3 regions of the Nocardia sp. NPDC049707 genome follow, and region 1 is predicted to be linked to each of the others. Evidence: riboswitches for the same ligand, from Rfam matches in the RefSeq annotation. Region 1 holds a riboswitch; each other region holds the start of a gene.
What was found. A riboswitch is a leader RNA that binds a small molecule or an ion and turns the genes downstream of it on or off. The one in region 1 is predicted to bind S-adenosylmethionine.
Positions count from the first base shown of each region.

Region 2: another riboswitch for S-adenosylmethionine. It lies ahead of AB0J29_RS34480 (homoserine O-acetyltransferase); the one in region 1 lies ahead of AB0J29_RS17820 (aminotransferase class V-fold PLP-dependent enzyme).
Region 3: another riboswitch for S-adenosylmethionine. It lies ahead of AB0J29_RS21145 (rhodanese-like domain-containing protein); the one in region 1 lies ahead of AB0J29_RS17820 (aminotransferase class V-fold PLP-dependent enzyme).

Region 1 is NZ_JBFANN010000018.1:28,491-34,976, reverse strand. Features, by position in the region: gene AB0J29_RS17840 (Pls/PosA family non-ribosomal peptide synthetase) at 1-3,325, opposite strand, end outside; gene AB0J29_RS17835 (hypothetical protein) at 3,467-3,673, opposite strand; gene AB0J29_RS17830 (hypothetical protein) at 3,711-3,905, shown strand; gene AB0J29_RS17825 (LysE family translocator) at 3,943-4,578, opposite strand; SAM riboswitch class IV at 4,690-4,803, shown strand; gene AB0J29_RS17820 (aminotransferase class V-fold PLP-dependent enzyme) at 4,850-6,172, shown strand; gene AB0J29_RS17815 (virginiamycin B lyase) at 6,227-6,486, opposite strand, start outside.
Region 2 is NZ_JBFANN010000066.1:10,497-16,982, forward strand. Features, by position in the region: gene AB0J29_RS34470 (MFS transporter) at 1-1,375, opposite strand, end outside; gene AB0J29_RS34475 (TetR family transcriptional regulator) at 1,511-2,260, shown strand; SAM riboswitch class IV at 2,304-2,414, shown strand; gene AB0J29_RS34480 (homoserine O-acetyltransferase) at 2,790-3,902, shown strand; gene AB0J29_RS34485 (hypothetical protein) at 4,096-4,635, shown strand; gene AB0J29_RS34490 (DUF3017 domain-containing protein) at 4,678-4,923, opposite strand; gene AB0J29_RS34495 (SDR family oxidoreductase) at 5,062-5,970, opposite strand; gene AB0J29_RS34500 (helix-turn-helix domain-containing protein) at 6,076-6,486, shown strand, end outside.
Region 3 is NZ_JBFANN010000023.1:52,872-59,357, reverse strand. Features, by position in the region: gene AB0J29_RS21165 (thiamine pyrophosphate-binding protein) at 1-839, shown strand, start outside; gene AB0J29_RS21160 (amidohydrolase family protein) at 929-1,813, opposite strand; gene AB0J29_RS21155 (FAD-dependent oxidoreductase) at 1,938-3,347, opposite strand; gene AB0J29_RS21150 (hypothetical protein) at 3,712-4,167, shown strand; SAM riboswitch class IV at 4,233-4,349, shown strand; gene AB0J29_RS21145 (rhodanese-like domain-containing protein) at 4,364-4,780, shown strand; gene AB0J29_RS21140 (O-succinylhomoserine sulfhydrylase) at 4,777-5,991, shown strand; gene AB0J29_RS21135 (ammonium transporter) at 6,246-6,486, opposite strand, start outside.

The DNA of each region.
Region 1 (6,486 bases):
GCAGCGGCGGGTTGAAGGTGCGTTCGGTATCGCCGGTTTCGGCGGCGCGGCGCAGTCGGACCGGTGGGCTGCCGAGCCAGGACGAACCCGCCTTGGCCTTGGACGGTGCGGCCGAGAGCACCGCGACCAGCCCGTTTTTCGGCACCCGTCGACCGGGTGCGGTCATCCCGGAATTGCCGAGGAAGGCGCGCTTGCCGACCTTCGCATCGCCGATATGCAGCCAGCCGCCGCCGAGTTCGTAGCTGGCGATCATGGTGTCGTCGGCGAGGAACGCGCCGTCGGCGACCGTGGTGAACTTCGGCAGCAACAGCACCGTGGACGCCTCGACGCTCTTACCGACCTTCGCGCCGAGCAGGCGCAGCCACAGCGGGGTCAGCAGGCTGGCGTAGAGCGGGAACAGGAAGGTGCGCGCCGAATCCAGCAGCCGCTCGGTGGCCCAGGCCTGCCAGCCGACCCGGCTGCGGACGGGATGATGGCCCTCGGTGAGTCCGATGCTGAGCAGCCGGACCGCGATGACCGTGGCCACGGCGTATAGGGCGAGGCTGAGCAGTGTCGCGACGGGCAGGATGGCGAAACCCTTGCCGAGCGCACCCGCGAGGGTCTGGGCGTCGCGGATGAACCAGGCGATGAAGGCGCCGCCCGCGGCCAGACCGAGAATGGGCATGGCCGCCAATGCCATCGAGGTCACGCCGAAAATTGCGACCCAGTGCGCGGCCCGCGCGGGGGTGTGCGCGGGCCAACGATGCGGGGCCTTACCGACTTTCGTGGCGGGCGAGCCCGCCCACTCCTGTTCGGCCTTGACCTTGCCTGATACCGAAGATCCGGCTGCGACCTCGGCGTTCTTACCGATTTTGCTGCCGGGCAACAGGATCGAGCGCGCGCCGACCACCGCGCCCGCGCCGATGGTGATCGGGCCGATGTGCACCACGTCGCCATCGATCCAATAGCCGGACAGGTCGACCTCGGGCTCCACACTGCAGCCGTCGCCGAGTTCGAGCATGCCGGTGACCGGCGGCAGGGTGTGCAGGTCGACGCCCGTGCCGATCTTCGCGCCGAGTGCCCGCGCGAACGGCACCATCCACGGCGCACCGGACAGGCTCTCGGCTCCGCTGGCTTCCGAGAGCCGGACCGCCGCCCACAGTCGCAGGTGCTCCGATCCACCGCGCGGATAGCTGCCGGGGCGCACGCCGCGCAGCAGAATTCGGGCGCCGGTCACGCAGATCGCCATGCGACCGGGCGGCGAGATGAACAGCAGGAACGCGGCCAGCGTCCACCACCAGGACAGATGCGGCAGCCACGGCAACGAGCCGGACCAGCCCGCGATATTGCCGACAATGGCCAACCAGGTGAGCCACTGCAGTCCGGTGAGCGTTGTCAGCGGAACGGTGGCCAGCATCTGGACGCATTGGGCGCGCAGCGGCGTCGGGCGCACGATGCGTTCCTCGACGGCGGCGCTCGGCGCGGTCTCGTCGAGCAGTTCGGCCAGTGCGCCGAGGCGTGGATGGTCGTAGAGATCGGCGACGGTGCTGCCTGGATACCGTTCGCGCAGTGCGGTGACCAATTGGGCGGCCGAAAGCGAGCCGCCGCCGAGATCGAAGAAGTCGGTATCCGGTCCGGTGACCTCGGCGCCGAGAATCGAATCCCACAGCCCGGCAATCCACTGCTCGGTTTCGGTGAGGTCGCCGCGCGCGGTCTCGGTTTCGGAGGTGTTCGGCAGCGGCCATGGCAAGGCATCGCGGTCGACCTTGCCCGAGGTGCGGGTGGGCAGATCGGCGACGATGGCGAGCCGGGGGACCAACGGGGCCGGAAGTTGTTCGGCGAGTTGGGCTCTGGCGGCCTTGAGGTCGAAGTCAGGTGCGGTGCCGGTGAGGTAGCCGACGAGGATCTTATTGCCCGCCTTGGTGGTGCGGATCGCGGCCGCGGCGCCGGTAACGCCGGGTAGGTGCTGTAGGGCGTTATCGAGTTCGCCGAGTTCGATGCGGCGCCCGCCGAGTTTGATCTGATCGTCGGCGCGGCCGAGGAAAACCAGACCCGCGCTGTCCTTGCGGACCAGATCGCCGCTGCGGTAGGCGCGGTTCCAGCCGAGTGACGGTAGGGGAGCGTACTTTTCGGCGTCTTTGGTCGGATCGAGGTAGCGGGCCAGGCCGACACCGCCGATGACGAGTTCGCCGGATTCGCCCTCGCTCACCGGATTTCCGGCGGCATCGACGACTTCCAGGTCCCAGCCGTCCAGCGGGAGTCCGATCCGGACCGGGAAGCCACCGTCCAGCAGTGCCGCACAGGCGACGACCGTTGCTTCGGTGGGGCCGTAGGTATTCCAGACCTCGCGCTCGGAATCGGAATCCGATTCGGGGTGTTCGCGGGGCTCCGCGTGGTCCGCTACCGCTTCGCCGTTCTTCGCCCGCGCCGAGTGTTTTCCGGCAAGACGTTCGGCGAGTTCGGGCGGCACGGCCTCACCGCCGAAGATCAGCAGCCGGACCGGGTCGAGCGCCTCTGCGGGCCAGGTCGCGGCAAGGGTGGGCACCGTGGAGACAATGCTGATTTCGCGACGGACCAGCCAGGGACCGAGATCCGCACCGGTGCGGACCAGGGCGCGCGGCGCGGGCACCAGGCAGGCGCCGTTGCGCCAGGCCAGCCACATTTCCTCGCAGGAGGCGTCGAAGGCGACCGAGAGTCCGGCCAGGACCCGGTCGCCCGGACCGATCGGAGCATTCGGAAGGAACAGGCGCGCTTCCGCATCGACGAAGGCGGCGGCATTGCGGTGGGTGACGGCGACGCCCTTCGGGGTGCCGGTGGATCCGGAGGTGAAGATGATCCAGGCGTCGTCGGTCGGGGTGGGGCGAATGGTCGAAGCCGCGCCGGTCGGTTCGGACCGTTCGACGGCGGCCACGGTCGGTTCGACACCTTCGGCGGTCACGATCGCGGTGACGCGGGCCTCACCGAAGACGAGTCGGGCGCGTTCCTCCGGATCGTCGGCGTCCACCGGGACGTAGGCCGCACCGGCAAAAAGAATGGCCAGAATCGTGACGTAAAGCTCATGGGTGCCGGACGGCATGCGCACCCCGACGCGGTCGCCGGGGCGCACACCTGCCGCGGTCAAGCGCACGACGCCGGTGTCGATCTCGGCCAGCAGTTCGGTGTAGCTGAGCACCACCTGACCGTCATCGATCGCGGGGGCTTCCGGATGGGCCGCCGCGGTGCTGTTCAGGATGTCGACAAGGGTCCTGGCCTGCGGCGCGGATGTGCCACGCAGCAAGGGGCCGGGCGCACGGAGCCCGTTCACCGGGTCCGTGCCTGCCGCGGTGTCGACCTGCGGCTGCAGCATCACGTCCTGCCCGCCTCTCATAAACCTGCCTAGCGCTTCCTCGTTGTTGTCGCACAGTGGGGTTACCAGTGGGCAAACTCCATGGTGATCAACTGTCCACGGTACCTGCGGTATCGCCTCAGACCTCTTCGCCGAGCGCCTTCAGCGCCAGGCGATGCAGGGTGCGCCGCTCCTCGTCGTCGAGTCGGTGTAGCACCCGTTCGGCGGCCTGCTCGATGAGTTCATCGGTCTTGCGGCGCTCGGCGCGTCCGGCTGGGTGATGGACAGCCGATATTTGCGCCGGTCCGTCGTATCGCGGGTGCGGATGACGAATCCGGCCGCTTCCAGGCCATCGATCAGCCGAACCACCTCGCTGCGGTCGACGCCGAGCGTGGTGGTGTCGTTCGTGAAGATTCTGCGACGGGTCGGCGGGTCGATCGGAGCGGCATTGCTCGGTGTGGTGCTGTATCGCGCGGCCGATGCCGGATTGCCGGTGGACGCCGGATTCCGGCAGGCGTTCTGGTGGCTCGCCGCCGCGTCTGTCATCTCGTTGTTCGCGTCGCTATTGCTGTGGCGCAAGGAGATTCAGTCGAAGTCGTGATGTCGTGCGCTCGGTCGGTGGCGACCGGCCGGGTGCATCACGCGGCCGAGGCGGCCGTGCCGATGCCGAGGACGGCGAGAATGGCCGCGCTGATCTGCTCGAGCCGATCGCGAACCCGGGGGCGGCGCAACATCGCAACCGCCCGTGACGCGAGCACGGCGAGCAGGATCATCTCGACGGCGGCAATGGAGCATTCGATGGCGCCGAGTGTGAGGGTGTTCAGGAAGGTGACATCGGTGAGGAATTGTGGCAGCACCGCCAGATAGAACAATCCGACCTTCGGGTTGAACATGCATGACACCAGGCCCGCGCCGAATGCTGAGCGGACCGAGGCCGGGGCCTGCGCACCCGACTGTTCCGCCGCCGCGGCGGTGCCGGCCCCGCGCTGCTTGCGGTGTTCGATCAGCGCTCGAATTCCCAAGTACAGCAAATAGATTCCGCCGATGACCTTGAGCGTCCGGTAGGCCGTCGCGGACTGTTCGAGCAGGGCCGCGACGCCGGCCGCGACCACCACCGCCCACCCGATCCCGCCCACTGCCGAGCCGATCGCCGCGGCGATGCCGGGGCGCGCATCCACGATCGAGAATCGCAGTACCAGGAAAGAGTCCGGGCCAGGCGTGATCGATAGCAGAATGCACAGGCCGACAAAGCTGAGCAGCAGCGAAAGTGTCACCGATCGATCAGAGCGCACATATTTCCGCATTGCAAGGTTATTTATTCAACCGCATGTGTATGCACGATGGCTTGCTTGACAGGCGGTGCGGCATCTGTCAGTCTCGCCTCGTGTCATGAGTACCAGCGTCAAGCCCCGGCTAGCTGGTCGGCAACCCTCCTCCGCGGCGGGGTGCTCCGGGTGACGACAGGGCCGCAGCCTGACCGGGTGCGGCAAGCGCGGACTCGGATGATCACCAGATTTCGGGTCCCATAGCCGATGGGATTTTGTGATGACCGCTGCAATCGATCAGAGCTGTGCCGCCCTCGCCCGGGTCTGCGGCGACGACCTCCAGGTGCCGCTCGTGCAGGGCGGAACGACCACCTACGCGAACTTCGATTACGCCGCGAGCGCACCGGCATTGGCGCAGGTCACCGACTGGGTGCAGCAGCTGCTGCCGCACTACGCGAGTGTGCACCGCGGTGCCGGTTACCCGTCGCGGCTCTCCACCGAGTGCTACGAGGCCGCGCGCGGTTCGGTCACCCGCTTCCTCGATGCCGCCGACGACCAGGTCGTGGTGTTCACCCGCAACACCACCGATTCGCTGAATCTGCTCGCCGCCTGCGTGCTCGGCGATACCGTGGTGCTGGATATCGAACATCATGCGAACTTCCTGCCCTGGACCCGGCGCGGGCGCCGCGTCGTCACGGCGGCGGCGACCGTCGAGGAGACCATTCGTCAGCTGATCGCCGAATTGTGCAGTAGGCCAGCCGCATTGCTCGCGGTCACGGGCGCGTCGAATGTGACCGGTGAGGTGCTGCCGCTGGAGCGCCTGGCCACCATCGCGCACCAATGTGGTGCCCGTATCCTGGTCGATGCCGCGCAGCTGGCGCCGCATCGTCGAATCAGCCTGCGCGACACCGGAATCGACTATCTCGCTTTTTCCGGCCATAAGCTCTACGCACCGTTCGGCGCGGGCGTACTTGTCGGACGCCGGGATTGGCTCGACGCCGCCGAACCGTATCTGGCGGGCGGCGGGGCGGTCCGCGAGGTCACCACGACCCATGCGGAATGGGCATCCGCGCCGCAGCGCCATGAGGCCGGTTCGCCGAATGTCCTCGGCGCGGCCGCGCTCGCCGCCGCATGTGACGCACTGTGCGCGATCGATCCGAAAACCCTTGCCGCGCATGAGCGACGGCTCGCCGACCGCCTGCGCACCGGCCTGTCCGCGATTCCGGGGGTCAACCTGCTGCGCATCTGGGACGACAGCCAGGACACCGTCGGCATTGTCGCCTTCACCCTGGACGGATTCCTCCCCGGCCACGTCGCGGCCTACCTCTCCGCCGAACACGGCATCGGCATTCGTGACGGCCGCTTCTGCGCCCACCCGCTGCTCGCGCACCTCGGTCTCGACGGTGCGCTACGTGCCAGCATCGGGGTCGGCACCAGCTCCGCCGATGTGGACCGGTTGGTAGAGGCCATCGCAACCCTGGTCACCCAGGGGGCAACGTGGAATTACGCCAGCACCGACGGCCATTGGAATCCGACACCCGAGACCCGTCCCTTCGCCCGCCCCGACTCCACCGACGGCACCTCGCCCTGCTCGATCGGCTAGCGGGGTGTGTTGCCGAGCGCGAGTAGTGCGCCCGTGTGCTGGCCGTCGAATTCGCTAGACCGCGAGACGCGCGAGGGCGCCGATTTCCAATGCCGCCCAGACCGCGCCATCCGGGCCAAGGGTGATGCCGTGTGGTTCCGACTGCGCGGTCGGCAACTCGTGCATGGTGATCGCGCCATCGATGGTGATGGCGCCGATGCGGTTCGCGCCCCACTCGGTGAACCAGAGGGTGCCGTCGTTGCCGGCCGTGATGGCGTGCGGCCGGGCGGTCCGGTCGGGCAGCGGGAATTCCGTGATCACACCGTCGGTGTCGA
Region 2 (6,486 bases), on a different contig from region 1:
AGAACGCCACGTCGTAGCTGTGGATCGAGGCACGGGCCAGCAGATTGTCGAGCGTCGGATTGTCCTGTGCGAAGGTCTTGGCCGTCTGCACCGAGATGGTGGTGAGCAGTGCGGTGCCGACCGCGCCACCGACCTGCTGCGCCGCATTCAGCAGCGCACTGGCCACACCCGAGTCCTCCGCCTCGACCTGATGCAGTGCGACGGTCTGCATCCCGACGAACAGCGGGCCCATACCGAACGCGATCAGCAACTGCGCGGGCAACACATCGGCGGCGTAGCTGTCCCCGAAGCTCAGTTGCGCCAGCCACACCAGACCGAGCACACCGAGCACGGCGCCGGCCACCATCAGCGGCCGCGGGCCCAGCTTGGGCAGCAGCGCGCTGGTGACACCGGCGGAGATCGCGATGCCCACCGGGAACGGCAGGAAGGCGACGCCAGCCTTCAGCGCGGAGTAGCCGAGGGTGATCTGGAAGTAGTAGCTCAGGAACAGGAACATCGCGAACATCGCGATCGGGACCAGCAGCGCGGCCAGGAAGGCGCCACCGCGGTTGATCTCACCCGGAATATGCAGCGGCAGCAGCGGATTCGACGAGCGACGCTCGATACCGACAAAGGCGATCAGCAGGGCAACGCCGATGACGAGCAGCCCGAGGGTGCTGCCGGCCACCCAGCCGTCCTCGGCGGCGCGGCTGAATCCGTACACGATGGCGATCAGACCGAGCGTCACGGTGACCGCACCGGGCACGTCATAGCCGCCGGTGCGCGGGGTCGGTACATCGCGCACCACGAAGGCCAGCGCGCCGAGCAGCGTGAGCAGGGCGATCGGGGTGTTCACCAGCAGGCACCAACGCCAGGAGGCGTATTCGGTCAGCGCACCACCCGCGATCAGTCCGAGTGCCGCACCACCCGCGGAGATACCGGCGAAGACGCCGAAGGCGGTCGCACGATCCTTGGCCTCGGTGAAGGTCACCGAGAGCAGGGACAGCGCCGCGGGCGCGAGTAGCGCCGCGAACGCACCCTGCAGCGCCCGTCCGGCGAACAACTCCGCGCCGTTCTGCGCCAGACCCGCCACCGCGGACGCCCCGGCGAAGCCGACCAGGCCGACGATGAAGACCCGGCGCCGCCCGAGGTAGTCGGCCAGCCGTCCGCCGAGCAGCAGCAGACCGCCGAAGATCAGCGTGTAGGCGGTCAGCATCCACTGTCGATTGCCGTCGCTGATATCGAGATCCTGCTGGGCGAACGGCAGCGAGATGGTCACGATGGTGGCGTCGAGAACCACCATGAGCTGGGCCAATGCGATCACCCCCAGGGCCAACCAGCGCGCCGAGCTCGTTTGTCTTTTCACATCGTCCACCGCTGTCGCAGTCTCGCTCACCTTGGTCTCCTAGCCGTCTCGAAGTCGTGCGGCCATCCTGTCATCGGCAGACATTTGTCGTCAAGAGAAAAATGTCGCACTCGGACATTTGGCCGTTAAAGACACAAGCCGTCCCGATTGCGATAGCATGGGGGCATGCTCGAGTCATCAACGCCGATCGGCGCGAGCGCCACCGCCGCGGAGGCGGTGCGCGCTCCAGCGAATCCAGGGCCCAGTGCGCCCGGCGCCGCGAGCATGGGATTGCGCGAACGCAAGAAGCAGCAGACCCGATTGCGCATCATCGAGGTGGCGCTCGACCTGTGCGACACACAGGGATTCGACACGACGACGGTCGAACAGATCGCGGACCGCGCGGATGTGTCCCCACGCACGATCAACAGGTATTTCGACAGCAAAGAAGCGATCATCCTGGGGCCGGTCAAGGATTTCGGCCTCGCCATCGCCGAATGCCTGCGCGGCCTCCCGGTCACCGGCAACGAGCTGCAATCGCTCCGCGAGGCCTTCCTACAGATCGTCGACCGGGCCTCGGAGACCGTCGAGGGACCGCTGTCGTTCCGGCGCTTCCAGCAGATGCAGCGGATCCTGCGTGGCAGTCCGACGGTCAGCGCGCAGAGCATGGAGCTGGCCGACGATAAGAACGCCGCGATCGCGCACGTGATCGCCGAGCGGCTCGGCACCCAGCCCGACGCGCTGCCGGTCCAGCTGGTTGTCGGCGCCTGGCAGCTGATCGGCCACCTCAGCATGGAGTGCCAGAACGCGATCTTCGACGCCGAGGACACCGGCGCGGCCGCTGCGCAGGCCCGCACCGCATTCACCACGTCCTATGACGAATTCATGCGGGTATGCGCCGGACGGCCGACGAGCGAACCGGCGGAAGACGGGTAACGGATTTCAGTCGCCGACCGCCCGCCGGTTACCATGTCCGTCAGGTCATGAGTGCCAGCGCGAAGCCCCGGCTTGCTGGACGGCAACCCTCCAGCAGCGGTGGGGTGCTCCGGGTGATGACCAGGCTCTCGATGGTCGAGGGCAAGCGCGCACTTCAGGAGGTTTCCGATGAGTTGTTGTCCGTCACCTGCACCCCGATAAGACCTGCTGGCGAACAACCCTTTGGAGCACGATATGAGTGACCCCATCGCGTCCGCGATCGATCGGTTCGCCGCAAGTGAGCAGATCACCGGCACGCCCATATCCCCGATCTACCGAACCACGGCCCCGTTCAGCCGGATCGCTGACATCGGGGAGGTGCGTTCCCTCGTGATTCACCCAGCTTCGGCGACGCACTGCGGTTTCACGGGAGCGACATCGTGACCGAACAAACCACCGATACCGCGCCCTTGATCACAACTGAGCCGAACGCCGGCGAGGCGGAGTCGTGACCGTGAGCGCCGAACCAAGTACCGCACACTCGGCTGCGGTGGCCCTGCCACCGCCGGACGGGACGCTCGGCATCATCACGATCGGGAATGTGCGGCTGGAGAGCGGCGCGACCATCCCGGACGTTCATCTGGCCGTGCAGCGCTGGGGTGAGCTCTCCCCCGCCCTGGACAATGTGGTGCTCGTCGAGCACGCACTGACCGGTGATTCGCATGTGGTCGGGGTGCCCGACGATATTCATCCGCTGCCCGGCTGGTGGGATGGCATGGTCGGCCCCGGTGCACCGGTGGATACCGACGAATGGTGCGTCATCGCGACGAATGTGCTGGGCGGCTGCAAGGGCAGCACCGGCCCCTCGTCGCTGGCGCCGGATGGAAAGCCTTGGGGCGCAAGGTTTCCGGAGATATCGATCCGGGATCAGGTAACCGCCGAAGCGGCACTGCTCGATCGGCTCGGCATCGAACACCTGGCCGCCGTCGTCGGCGGTTCGATGGGCGGTATGCGGGTGCTGGAGTGGATGGTCGGCGCGCCGGAGCGGGTCGGATCCGCACTGGTACTCGCCGTCGGCGCCCGCGCGACCGCCGACCAGATCGGCACGCAGACAACGCAAATCGCCGCCATCAAGGCCGATCCGGACTGGCAGGGCGGCGACTACCACGACACCGATCGCGCCCCGATGACCGGTATGGGCATCGCCCGCCGCATCGCCCATCTGACCTACCGCACCGAGGGCGAACTCGATCACCGCTTCGAGAACCATGCGCAGGGGGACGAGGATCCGCGCAACGGCGGCCGCTACGCGGTACAGAGCTATCTGGACCACCAGGCCGGAAAGCTGTGCAGCCGTTTCGATCCCGCCACCTACGTCCTGCTGACCGAGGCGATGAACCGACACGATATCGGCCGCGGGCGCGGCGGGATCGCGGCCGCCCTCGCCGCCACCCCGGTACCGTGCGTGGTCGGCGGTGTCGACTCGGATCGCCTGTACCCGTTGCGAACTCAGCGGGAATTGGCCGACGGATTGCCCGGCTGCGAGGGCCTGGAGATCGTGCACTCCCATGACGGTCACGACGGCTTCCTCACCGAAGCCGCCGCGGTCGCCAAACTGCTGACCGAGACAATGCGATTGGCGCGAATCGGTCGCACCGGCTGAAGTAGTCGTGACTTCCGACGGGCCGTCATTCGGTCGGCGGTGCGGTGGGTGTGCCGACGAGCACGCATCAGGTTGACGTCGGTCCATGGACGTCACCTTGACTCGGGGAGTCGCCGATGTGCAGACTGGGCCGGCATCGCACCGTCTCAGCTCGGCGGGCATTCCGGTTCATGGACGACATCGGGGGTAGACCATGCGTATTCATCGTGCCGTACTGATATTCGCGCTGCTCGGCGTGATGTTGATCGGTACTACGGCGTGCTCGGATGAGCCGACCGACACTACCCGGGCACCGGCGTCGACGACCACCCTGCCACCGGTGCCGACCGTGCTCGGGCCGCTCGGCTTCGGCAAGCTGCGGCTCGGGATGAGCCGGAGCGAGGCCGAGGCCACCGGTGAAATCGCGACCTTCGACGACACCGACGATCCGCCCGGTTGCGGTCGCTACACCGCACGAGCCGGTTGGCAGGGTTTCACCAACAAGGGCGAAATAGTCGCGATCATGCCCGGCAGACTTCCGATCCGCACCCCAGAGGGCATTACCGTCGGTTCCACTGTCGACGAAGTGCGCGCCACCTATCCCGCGCTCGAGATCGGCTACAACTGGAGTTCGGCCGTGGCACCAGACCAACCCGCGCGCTATGGCTTCCTCGGCATCTACCGGAATATGCCGGCCGATGCCAAGGTCACCCAGATAATGCTCTACAACGACCGAGACACCTGTCACAACTAGCGGCTGCTGTCGTGGACCGAAAATCGTTGCGCCGCTTCGGTCTCAGCCGATGCCCAACGTATTGATCGTGGCGGCGATGAAGACGATGGCGGTACCGAGCAGGCTCAGCGCTGCGACATCGAACGGCTTGCTGCGCACCGCGAGCAGCCCGACCCGGGCCGTCGGCAGACAGAGCCGGAAGGCGGCCGCGATCAGGGCGGCACCGCCGAAGAACAAGGCGCCGCGACGCCAGCGGTCCCAGGCCACGAGAACAACCGCGAGCAGAATGACCGCCGTCACGACCAACATCGGCAGGTGGCTGCGCAGGAACTGCGCACCCGGGCTGGTCCGGTCGGGCTGCCGTTCGGCGGCAGACGAGTCAACGTCGGTCACGCCCCGATTCTTGCAGACGGCGAGAGAACGCATGCGCCCTCCCGGAGCGGGCCGCTACGGAGCGTTGAAGTAGTGGCCTTGGTCGAGGTCCGCGATGAGGCCGGGATGGGTAGGCTTCCAGGTCAGCAGTTCCCGGGTCCGTGCACTCGAGGTCGGATTGTCCAGCGAGACAAGGCTACCGAGGTAGCCGAAGTGTGCGTCCGCCTGCTCCGGCGGGATGCTGATCACTGGCACATCCAGGTGGCGACCGATTGCCTCGGCGATCTCGCGGAAGGGCACGCCTTCGTCGTCGACGGCGTGTAGCCGCGCCCCCGCGGGGGCCTTCTCCAGCGCCAACCGGTACAGCTGCGCAGCATCGAGTGTGTGTCCGGCGGGCCAGCGGTTGTTCCCATCGCCGACGTAGGCGGCGACGCCCTTGTCGCGGGCGGTGGCGATCAAGGTCGGAATGAAGCCGTGCCGGTCGAGTGAGCTGTGCACGGTGGGTGGGAGTCGGACGACAGCCGATCGAACCCCGCGGTCCGCAAGCGCGGCCACCGCCTTCTCGGCGTCGACTCGCGGCCCGACGTCGGGCGCATCGGCTTCGGTGCTCACCCGGGTCAGCCCAGCGAACGCGAGCGTGAGCGTGCCCGATGTGCCCACGAATGGTTTACCGGTGCCCGCGAGCGCAGCGCCGATCGTCTCGATGGCGCGCAGATCGGCGGTGATCGCTGCGGCGAAGTCGCCGGCTCGCATGGCTTCGTGTTTGAAGGCGAGGTGGATGACGCCGTCGGCCGCGGCGACGGCGTCGCGCAGGTTGTCGAGATCGTCGAGATCTCCTCGTCGCACCTCGGCACCGGCCGCCGCCACCGTGGCGGCGGATTCGTTCGAGCGAGCCAGTCCGACGACCTGATGTCCGGCATCGAGCAGTTCGGGGATGACCGCGGAACCGATGTGTCCCGATGCTCCGGTGATGAAAATCCGCACGGAAGTACTCCAAGTCTTCAGATGCCCTCATTGGGCAGTGATGTCAGTGACTGTCATCAAACAGTACATCCAATGACAGTTACTGTCATCAGATAGGATCGGCTCATGAGCCGATGGGAGCCCAATGCGCGCGGCCGCCTCGAACAATCGGCTCTGGAGCTGTACCGCGAGAACGGGTTCGAGAGCACGACCGTCGCCGAGATCACCAAGCGTGCAGGACTTACCGAGCGCACGTTCTTCCGGCATTTCGCCGATAAGCGCGAGGTCCTGTTCGCGGGGGCGAGCGCGCTCCAAGAGGCCCTCGTGCGGAGCGTGCACGAAGCGCCCGCTGCCATGCCGCCGATCGAGGCTATCGCCACGGCGCTCACCCAGGTCGCCGATACCGTATTCGAGCAGCGCCGCGAGTTCGCTTGGCAACGCCGAGCCGTCATCGCGGCCAATGCCGAACTTCAGGAGCGCGAGCTGATCAAGCTCGCAACACTCGCCACCGCGCTGGCCGAGGCGTTACGCGGTCGC
Region 3 (6,486 bases), on a different contig from region 1:
CCGCCTTGTGTCTGCTGGTGGGCACCCAGTTGCCGGTGGTAGCGCAGATCCCGCTCGGTGATGCCCCGGTCGCCTGTGTCGGAGCGCAGCCGCCCTACGTACCCGCCGTCTACGCCGCCGCCCCGGATTTGGCTGCCGCTTTGCCACAGCTCACTGCGGCATTGCGGCAAAGGGCAAGCAGCGCAATCGAATCAGAGCAGGCTTTCAGTTCCGACCTACCCGCTGCTCCGGTCCGGTTGCGCGCGCCCGCCACGCATGGGCCGGGGCTACGTTACCGGGAGGCGATGGAGGCAATTTCCGAACTGTTGCCCGCAAGCAGTGCGATCTTCGCGGACGCGGGCAACACCGGTGCGGCGGCGGTGCACTACCTCGACCTACCCGTAGACGCCCGGTTCGGACTGGCGTTGGGCATGGGCGGCATGGGTTACAGCTTCGGCGCCGCGATCGGCGCCGCGTTCGCCACCCGACGCCCGACCTACGTTATCGCCGGTGACGGCTCGTTTTTCATGCACGGCATGGAAGTGCACACCGCAATAGAGCATGCGTTGCCGATCACGTTCGTGATATTCAATAACAACGCGCATGCCATGTGTGTGGTGCGGGAGCGGCTGTACGGTCGAAACGACGACGACCGCAACCGTTTCACCCACGCAATGCTGGCCGAAGGGATGGCAGCGATGTTCCCAGGGCTGCCTTGTCATGCGGTGCGTGGGTTGGATGAGTTGCGCGCCGCGCTGTCCGGGCATACCGGGCATGCCGGGCCCCGTTTCGTCGCGATCGAGTGCGATCCCGACGAGATTCCCCCATTCGTACCGTTTTTGACAGCAGCATCAGCCTGAGTCGCTCCGGGCCATCAGCGACAGCACCGGACTCGCGTCCGGACTGGTCACGGCTATCCGCGGACGGTGAACAGCGAGACGACCCGTCCTCACTCGATGATCGGGAACGGAATCGTAAACGGAATCGTATCCGCCGGTTCGAGTTTCGGCAGTTCATCACGCCGCAGCGGCAACGTCGGCAGTTCGGTGCGATGGATCGGCAGGGTCGGCGTCGGATCGGCCGGAATCGCGCGCTCGCGGGCGGGCAGTCGATAGAACGCCCGCGCGTTGTCCTCGAGCACCTTGATCATATCGCTGCCGACCACATCGCAGATCAGATCGACATCGGAATCCCGGAACGGCCGTCCCGCGCGAGTGCCGGGCAGATCGGTACCGAACATCAGCGCCTCGGGATTGACCGCGTGGATCCGGCGCAGCGTACGAGCCACCTTCATCTGCACCCGCCCGAAACCCGTCGCCTTGACCCGCGCCCCACGATCCACCAGACCCAGCAGATAGGGCAGCCCCTCCTCGGACATACCGAGGTGGTCGATGGAGAGCACCGGCAGCTTCGAGATCACCGGCTCCATCGAGCGGAGCATGGTGCCGTCGATATAGACCTCGACATGCCAGCCGACGAGGTCGTGCGCACGCAATGCCTGCAGCGTCATCGCGGTGATATCCGCGGCCGCGCGCTTGACATTGAACCGCAGCCCCCGCACACCGATCCGATCGAGTTCGATGATCTCGTCATCGGTGGCGTCCGGGTCCAGCGAGGTGACGCCGACCCAGCCCTCGCCGAGCTCCGCCAGCGCCGCCTTCAGATAGGTCTGGTCGGTGCCTTGGAAAGATCCGCTGACCACGGCACCGCCGCCGATATCGAAGCGCGACATGCGCTTTCGATAATCGGCGATGGTGAACGGGTCGGGCAGGTAGCCCTCGTTCTCGGCCAGCGGGAACCGCGGGTCGAAGATGTGGAGATGGGCATCGAACACTTGTACAGAATGCCTCAGTGACGGAATTTTTGCTGCCGCGGACCCGACAGATTTTGCGCTGCGGCGGCTGGGTCGGATTGTGCAGCGCCACAGGAGGTCACGGTCACCCCCGGTGGCATTCGCACTAGACCTTGTGCGGCTCGCTGGCGCGCAGCATGTCCTCCCGCTCGACGACCTTGACGCGCTCGCGGCCCTCCGGCTCACCGAGGGCGCGCTCGTGGGCGTCGAGGCGGTACCAGCCCTGCCAGGTGGTGAACGGGATGCCCTTGCCCTCGAGGAAGTCGGTGACCGCATCCAGTTCCGGCTTGGCGGCCGGGGTGAAGTTCACGCTGTCGTCGAGCAGGCAGGCCACGGTCTCGTTGGCGTCGCCCTTGGTGTGGCCGATGAGGCCGACCGGACCGCGCTTGATCCAGCCGGTGACGTAGGTGGCGGGCAGGTAGCGGTCCGGACCGTCGGCGGCCTCATCGGCGAGGACGCGTCCGGCCTCGTTCGGGACGACACCGGCCTGATCGTCGAACGGCAGGTTGGTGAGGTTCTGCGACAGGTAACCCACGGCGCGGTAGACGGACTGCACCTCCCAGTCCTTGAACACGCCGGTGCCCTTGACATTGCCGGTGCCGTCGAGCTGGGTGCGCTCGGTGCGCAGGCCGACGACCTTGCCGTCCTCGCCGAGGATCTCGGCGGGGGATTCGAAGAAGTGCAGGAACAGCTTGTGCGGCCGATTGCCGACATCGCGGATGGCCCACTGCTCCAGGGTGTTGGAGATCATGTCGACCTGCTTGGAGTGCCGACGCGCGGCCTCGGAGCCCTCGTCGTAGTCGATGTCCTCGGGATCGACGATGACCTCGATGGTCGGGGAATGATCGAGCTCGCGCAGCTCGAGCGGGGTGAACTTGGCCTGAGCAGGCCCGCGGCGACCGAAGACGTGCACCTCGATCGCCTTATTGGCCTTCAGACCGTTGTAGACGTTCGGCGGGATCTCGGTCGGCAGCAGCTCGTCGCCGGTCTTGGCGAGCACACGCGCCACATCGAGCGCGACATTGCCGACACCGAGGACCGCGACCTTCTCCGCCTCCAGCGGCCAGGTGCGGGGCACATCCGGATGGCCGTCGTACCAGGACACGAAGTCCGCCGCACCGTAGCTGCCGTCCAGGTCGATACCGGGAATCGGCAGTGCGCGGTCGGCATTGGCGCCGGTGGAGAAGATCACCGCGTCATAGAACGCGCGCAGATCGTCGAGGGTGATATCGGTGCCGTAGTCGATATTGCCGAGCAGGCGGACCTGGGGCTTGTCCAGCACCTTGTGCAGCGCGGTGATGATGCCCTTGATGCGCGGGTGGTCCGGCGCGACGCCATAACGGATCAGCCCGAACGGCGCCGGCATGCGCTCGTACAGGTCGATGCTCACCTCGGCATCGGACTTCATCAACGCGTCGGCGGCATAGATACCGGCCGGTCCCGCGCCTACGATCGCGATGCGAAGCGGGCGAGTCCCAGCGGTGTGCGCGTCAGGCCGGGCAGCCTGCGTAACCACGGAGGGCCCGTGTGCACCGCTAGTCGACTCTGCACTGTGTTCGGTCATCTTTACGCGCACCCTTATGGTCGAAGCGTTCAACAGCGTCAGTCTTAGCTTAGGCTAACTTGACGCATCCTTTCGGTCGCACCTGACGATGCGGGCAGGCGGCCATCTCGGCTATGACAGCAGGACCGCAGCCTCGCGATTCTATCGGTGGCATACCGCGCACCCTGCGGCAGTGCGTACACCGGGTGTTCGCTGCCCGACTCACCTACCGTGACTACCCGCTCCGCCGACATCTATCGAATCCGCGCGTGCCGGATATCCGGGGCGGCCAGGGGCCGAATGCCGGATACCGCCGCCCACCAGGGATGATCGACCCATGACAGAGCAGCAGGGCACCGATGCAGAACCGGTAATCGAGGTCGATCAGACCGATCGTCGCTCCATCGCGCCGTTCATGGCAGCGGCCGTCTTCGCCGCTGTCGTACTGATCGCGATCGTGCTCGGTGCAGTGCTCTCGCCCGCTGAGAAAAATGTCACAGAATCGGACAAGATCGCCGCCGCGGTGCAGCGCTACGCGGAGGCCCGCGCCACCACCGACAACACGCCGCCACCCGGTGTTGCCTGTCCAGGATTCGACGAGAGCAAGACACCGCTCATGCATCAGTTCGGTGGCGCCGCGGCCGGAAAGTCGATCAAAGTCACCAAGATTGAGCATGCGATGGTCGACGGCGATAAGGCCAAGGCGACGGTGACCATCGCGGTCGACGGCCGCGAAACACCGGCGACCTGGGATCTGACCCGTTCCGGAGACCGCTGGATCGTCTGCGGTTGATTGCGCACGCGCGACGCGAACTGGGGTTTGACATGGCCGCCCATGCCCAGGCAATCTCATTTTCAGGTCATGAGTACCAGCGCCAAGCCCCGGCTGGCTGGTCGGCAACCCTCCTCCGCGGTGGGGTGCTCCGGGTGACGACCTGGCCGCGCACCGAAACCCAGGTGCGGCAAGCGTGGATTCACAGGAGGATCGCATGACATATGCCGGTGACATCACCCCGCGGCAGGCGTGGGAGTTGTTGCAAGACAACCCCGAAGCCGTCTTGGTCGACGTGCGCACCGAGGCCGAATGGCGTTTCGTCGGTGTTCCGGATACGAGTTCGATCGAGCGACCGACGGTGCTGATCGAATGGGTCGACAGCTCAGGCGCCCGCAACGGTCAGTTCGTCGAGCAGCTGACCACGGCGCTCGAGGGTCGCGATCCGGCGGCACCCGTCGTCTTCCTCTGTCGCTCCGGACAGCGTTCCATCGGTGCGGCGAAAGCCGCGACCGGCGCGGGCATCGCCCCGTCGTTCAATGTGCTGGAGGGCTTCGAAGGCCCGATCGACGAGTTCGGACATCGTGGCGGCTCGGGGTGGCGCGCCACCGGCCTGCCGTGGCGGCAGTCATGATCACCGGCGGTGCGTTCGATAAGCCGCTGCCCGAAGGCGTCGGTCCCGCGACGCTCGGCGTGCGAGGTGGCCTGCGCCGCTCGGGATTCGAGGAAACCGCCGAGGCACTGTATCTGTCCTCGGGTTTCGTCTACGAGAGCGCCGAAGCGGCCGAGGCCGCGTTCACCGGCGATATCGAACATTTCGTCTATTCCCGCTACGGCAACCCGACGGTGGCCATGTTCGAGGAGCGGCTGCGGCTGCTCGACGGCGCCGAAGCCTGTTTCGCGACCGCGAGCGGTATGTCCGCGGTATTCACCGCACTCGGTGCGCTTTTGGGCGCCGGTGACCGACTTGTGGCCGCGCGCAGCCTGTTCGGCTCGTGCTTCGTGGTGTGCAACGAGATTCTGCCGCGCTGGGGTGTGGAAACGGTCTTCGTCGACGGCGATGATCTGGATCAGTGGGAGCAGGCGCTTTCGGTGCCGACCCAGGCCGTCTTCTTCGAGACACCGGCCAATCCGATGCAGACGCTTGTCGACGTGCGTCGGGTGACCGAACTCGCCCATGCCGCCGGCGCGAAAGTCGTGCTGGACAATGTCTTTGCCACGCCGCTGCTGCAGCGCGGTTTCGAACTCGGTGCGGATGTGCTGGTGTATTCGGGCACCAAGCACATCGATGGTCAGGGCCGGGTACTCGGTGGTGCGATCCTCGGCGCCCATGACTACATCGACGGTCCGGTGAAAAACCTGATGCGCCATACCGGTCCGGCATTGAGCCCGTTCAATGCCTGGACCCTGCTCAAGGGGTTGGAGACCATGCCGCTGCGCGTGCGTCATTCGACCGAATCCGCACTGCGCATCGCGCGCTTCCTCGAGGGCAACAAATCCGTCTCGTGGGTGCGCTACCCGTATCTGGAATCGCATCCACAGCACGACGTGGCGACCAGCCAGATGAGCGGCGGCGGCACCGTGGTCACCTTCGAACTGAACGCGCCCGCCAGCGAGGCCAAGAAGCGCGCTTTCGAGGTCCTCAACCGCCTGCGCATCATCGATATCTCCAATAACCTCGGCGACGCCAAAAGCCTCATCACCCATCCAGCCACCACAACCCACCGCGCCATGGGCCCCGAAGGTCGCGCCACCATCGGGCTCTCCGACGGCGTCGTCCGGATATCGGTGGGACTCGAGGATGTCGAGGATCTGCTCAGCGATCTGGACAACGCGCTCAGCTGAACGTATGAGCAGCGAGGTTGGTGACGCCGACGTGGAGTCGGCTGACTGGTCGCCGGTTTCCGGCGCCAGCCGACTCCGTCAGGGATGCTGCCGACCTTTTTCACATCGAGGTGGATCATGCGGGCGATGATCGCTGCGTTGCCGTTTGCGGCAGCCCACGGTGGTCGCCGCAGTATTCGCCGAGAATCGGGCAAATACCTGGCTGCCCCCTGTCGGCGCTATATCGCTTCTGATGACATCGCGCAGCCGATCAACTAACTCGCAGGTTTCAGCGAAGAGTTCTGCGCCCATTTACTCGTACCGTCGGGCGCGTTGAGCGTTTCGAGCAGCTCCATGGCCGAAAGCGCCAGGACCGGTCCCCCGGCAGCGATTGTCCCCAGAACGCCGCCGATCCCCGCACCAGCGATCGCGGCAGGTATGCAGCCCACCGCGAACAGCGGCAAACCGATAAGGCATCCGGTAACGCCTCCGACGACCAGGCCGATCGCGGTGCCG